One region of the Escherichia marmotae genome, then DNA from elsewhere that is predicted to be linked to it. Evidence: predicted binding sites of a transcription regulator. Region 1 holds the regulator's gene; the other holds the start of a gene.
What was found. The regulator PurR, encoded in region 1, represses purine synthesis genes. The targets are predictions, from matches to a motif close to CANGCAAACGTTTGCNTG.
Positions count from the first base shown of each region.

Region 2: purL (phosphoribosylformylglycinamidine synthase) is a predicted target of PurR. The motif match lies at 1,111-1,128, and genes of this name have one in related genera.

Region 1 covers NZ_CP025979.1:733,954-736,161, forward strand. The annotation lists gene punR (DNA-binding transcriptional activator PunR) at 1-752, shown strand, start outside; gene purR (HTH-type transcriptional repressor PurR) at 749-1,774, opposite strand; gene cydH (cytochrome bd-I accessory subunit CydH) at 2,073-2,162, shown strand.
Region 2 covers NZ_CP025979.1:4,451,202-4,453,409, forward strand. The annotation lists gene mltF (membrane-bound lytic murein transglycosylase MltF) at 1-946, opposite strand, end outside; gene purL (phosphoribosylformylglycinamidine synthase) at 1,204-2,208, shown strand, end outside.

The sequences.
Region 1 (2,208 bases):
CCGGGGCGTGGTTTCTCAAAGAAGGGCGTTCTGTTGTCAAAAAAATGCAGATCACTCGCCAGCAATGTCAGCAGATAGCGAACGGTTGGCGCGGTCAGTTAGCCATCGCGGTAGATAATATTGTCAGGCCAGAACGCACGCGGCAGATGATTGTTGATTTCTATCGCCATTTTGATGACGTCGAACTTCTGGTTTTTCAGGAGGTGTTTAACGGTGTCTGGGATGCGCTTTCCGACGGACGTGTGGAACTGGCGATTGGTGCGACACGGGCGATTCCGGTAGGTGGGCGTTACGCCTTCCGTGATATGGGAATGTTGAGCTGGAGTTGTGTTGTTGCCCGCCACCATCCGCTTGCGTCGATGAATGGGCCGTTCAGCGATGATACGTTGCGCAACTGGCCGTCACTGGTGCGCGAAGACACGTCACGGACGCTGCCCAAACGTATTACCTGGCTGCTCGATAACCAAAAGCGCCTGGTTGTCCCGGACTGGGAATCATCGGCAACCTGTATCTCGGCCGGGTTATGCATTGGCATGGTGCCGACCCATTTCGCTAAACCGTGGCTGAACGAGGGGAAGTGGGTAGCATTAGAACTGGAAAATCCATTCCCTGATTCGGCATGTTGTCTGACCTGGCAGCAGAATGATATGTCGCCTGCGTTAACCTGGCTGCTGGAGTATCTCGGTGATAGCGAGACGCTGAATAAGGAATGGCTGCGGGAGCCGGAAGAGACTCCCGCAACGGATGATTAACGACGATAGTCGCGGAACGGACCGTCAGCCACGGAGCGGCGTTCAATAAGCCGCGGATGAACTTCAATTGACTGCGGTTCTTCGCGTTTGTTGACGATACGATCCAACAGCATGTTGAACGCCGTTTCGCCCAGCGAATCTTTTGGCTGATGGATAGTCGTCAGCGCCGGAGTAAAATAACGGGCGTTGCGCACGTTATCATAACCGATCAGCGAAATATCTTGCGGTACGCGCAGACCCATTTCATCAGCGGCGCAAAGTGCGCCCATAGCCATGATATCGCCGCCACAGAAGACAGCAGTAGGGCGGTGCGGTTGCGACAGGATTTGCTGCATGGCGCGATAACCCGATTCAGGCTCAAAGTCACCCTGCACAATCCAGTTTTCCGGCACCTTGATCATGGCTTCTTCCATCGCTTTCATAAAACCCGCCAGACGGCCAGCGCCGGTGTTGCGCTCCAGCGGACCAGGAATAACGCCAATTTCGCGATGACCGCGTTCAATCAGATAGCGCCCGGCCATGTAGCCGCCTTCAAAAGCGTTATCGATAACTGCATCGGTAAAGTCCGCTTTTGCTTCGCCCCAGTCCATCACCACCATCGGGATATGGCGATACTCTTCCAGCATCGCCAGCAATGGTTCCGGATACTCAGAACACATGACCAGCAGGCCATCGACGCGTTTTTGCGCCATCATCGACAGATAGGCCCGCTGTTTCTCAAGATTGTTCCACGCATTGCCCAGAATCAGTGTGTAGCCTTTCTGGAAGCAATTTTTTTCTACCGCTTCAATGATCTCGGCAAAATAGGCCGCTTCGCTGCTGGTCGCCAGCAAACCGATAGACTTGGTGTGGTTAACCTTCAGGCTACGCGCCACCGCGCTAGGAGAGTAGTGTAATTCTTTAATCGCTGCCCACACAGCGTTACGAGTCTCTTCCGCGACAAAACGCGTTTTGTTTATAACGTGTGACACAGTTGTAGTGGAAACGTTTGCTCGTTTCGCTACATCTTTTATTGTTGCCATTCCATTTCACTCCAGACCCTAACTTCAGCTCCTGCAAAATCGCAAGGTAAACGTTTGCCTTTACACACCTTACGCACAACGAAAGTGTTGCGGTACGCCGGAAAAATGACACGGAGCGTCAGGAAGGGGTCAATGGCCAGTACGCAAATAGTGTAAGCGTGGAATTTTGGCCGATCTTGATGAAAAGGGGAAGTAGTAAAAACACTTATCATTATAAATGCCGGGAGATTTTTTCATCACACTGTGTAAAAATGAGTAATATCATTTTTTGTGTGGTAATAAAAAAGGAGAAAACTTGATGAGCATCGACCTTAAATTTTCATTGGTAACAACCATTATCGTTCTTGGTTTGATCGTGGCAGTGGGTTTGACTGCCGCGCTGCACTGATTTCCCCTCGAGGGAGCGCGTTCTCCCTCGCATCTCTCTCCTCTTT
Region 2 (2,208 bases), 950 kb from region 1:
GCGATTCCTGATAAGCTATCGCTGCCAGCAAACGCCAGTCAATTTCCTCGGCGTATTTCTCAAATAGCGGTTTTAACTGTGGCAGAACAGCATCAACGGTGCGTAAAAACGTGCGCGTATCGACATAATCAAAATCATTGCCATGCCCGAGATATTTCTCTTCAATACGCGCCAGTGTGCCGTCCTCATTCATTTCATTGAAGAAATCGAGCAGGGCAGCAGAAAGCGTATTATCGTTATCTAATTGACTAAACCAGGTCACGGGTTGTTCATCGGTAATATCCAGCGCCACGGCGAGTTCCGGGTGAACGCGCTGGAACAAGCTGATAGCGACAGAATCGGCAATGGTGTAATCCAGCTTACCTTCGATAACATCTTCCATTAACTCCGCAGACCCTTTTCTGTCGTCCACTTTCCAGCCTAATTCCGGGAACTTAGTCTCTTTCAGTTTTTGCAGATCATTAATGACAACATGCCCAGGTGCGACGGCCAACTTTTCCGCCGTCAGATTACCCAGCGTACGTGGTCGATACTGACCCACTTTATAGACCAGTTGTTGTGAAACGGAATAATAGGTTGGGCCGGGTTGATAATTTTTAACCCTTTCGCTGTTATAGACCAGCCCTGCAGCCAGCAGATCGGCATCACCGTTATCGAGATCGTCAAATAACTGGCTGATGTTCTGCCGCACGGTGACTTTCAGTTTAACGCCAAGATAGTCAGCAAACTGTTTGGCCAGTTCATAATCCAGCCCGAAGGGTTTGCCGTTGATTTCGTTCCAGATGAGAGGTGTGTGAATAGTACTCACGCGCAACTCTCCCCGCGCTTGTATGGCGGCGATACGGTTGTCGGCTTTACCAAACCAGGGAATGGATGGCCAGAGAGCGACCGCGAGAAGCAGTGCCAGAATACCGATGAACAGATAATTAATCTTTAATTTTTTCAATTAGTTAATTCTCTGCGTCGTGCTTTTCCCTGCCTGAAAAATCGTAATAATGTAGAAAGGTTTCATCATAAATGAGCGGCATTTTGCGTAAACCCGCGCCAGTTGGCAACTTATTACAGATATTGGCGGCACGCGTAGCTAATCCACGGCGGCGATTTTATTTCCACGCAAACGGTTTCGTCAGCACGCCAGATTCTTTATAATGACGCCCGTTTCCCCCCTTTGGGTACACCGAAAGCTTAGAAGACGAGAGACTTATGATGGAAATTCTGCGTGGTTCGCCTGCACTGTCGGCATTCCGAATCAATAAACTGCTGGCACGTTTTCAGGCTGCCAGGCTCCAGGTTCACAACATTTACGCCGAGTATGTCCATTTTGCTGACCTCAATGCACCGTTAAACGATGATGAGCACGCGCAACTTGAACGCCTGCTGAAATATGGCCCGGCACTCGCCAGCCATGCCCCGCAAGGCAAACTACTGCTGGTGACTCCGCGTCCTGGCACCATCTCTCCCTGGTCTTCGAAAGCGACCGATATTGCCCATAACTGCGGGCTGCAACAGGTAAACCGTCTTGAACGTGGCGTTGCTTACTATGTTGAAGCCGGTACGCTGACTCACGAACAATGGCAGCAGATTACCGCTGAACTACACGACCGCATGATGGAAACGGTCTTTTTTGCGTTAGATGATGCAAAGCAGTTGTTTGCTCATCATCAACCGGCTCCGGTTACCAGCGTTGATTTGCTGGGACAGGGGCGTCAGGCCCTAATCGACGCTAACCTGCGTCTTGGCCTGGCATTGGCAGAAGATGAGATTGACTATCTGCAAGACGCTTTCACAAAGCTTGGTCGTAACCCGAACGACATCGAGCTTTATATGTTCGCCCAGGCGAACTCTGAGCACTGCCGTCACAAGATTTTTAACGCCGACTGGATTATCGACGGTGAACAACAGCCAAAATCGCTGTTCAAGATGATTAAAAACACCTTCGAAACCACACCAGATCACGTTCTCTCTGCATATAAAGATAACGCCGCCGTGATGGAAGGTTCCGAAGTAGGCCGCTATTTTGCCGACCATGAAACGGGGCGCTACGATTATCATCAGGAACCGGCTCACATCCTGATGAAAGTGGAAACCCACAACCACCCAACGGCAATTTCTCCGTGGCCGGGTGCGGCGACCGGTTCCGGTGGTGAAATCCGTGATGAAGGCGCAACCGGACGCGGCGCGAAGCCGAAAGCCGGCCTGGTTGGATTC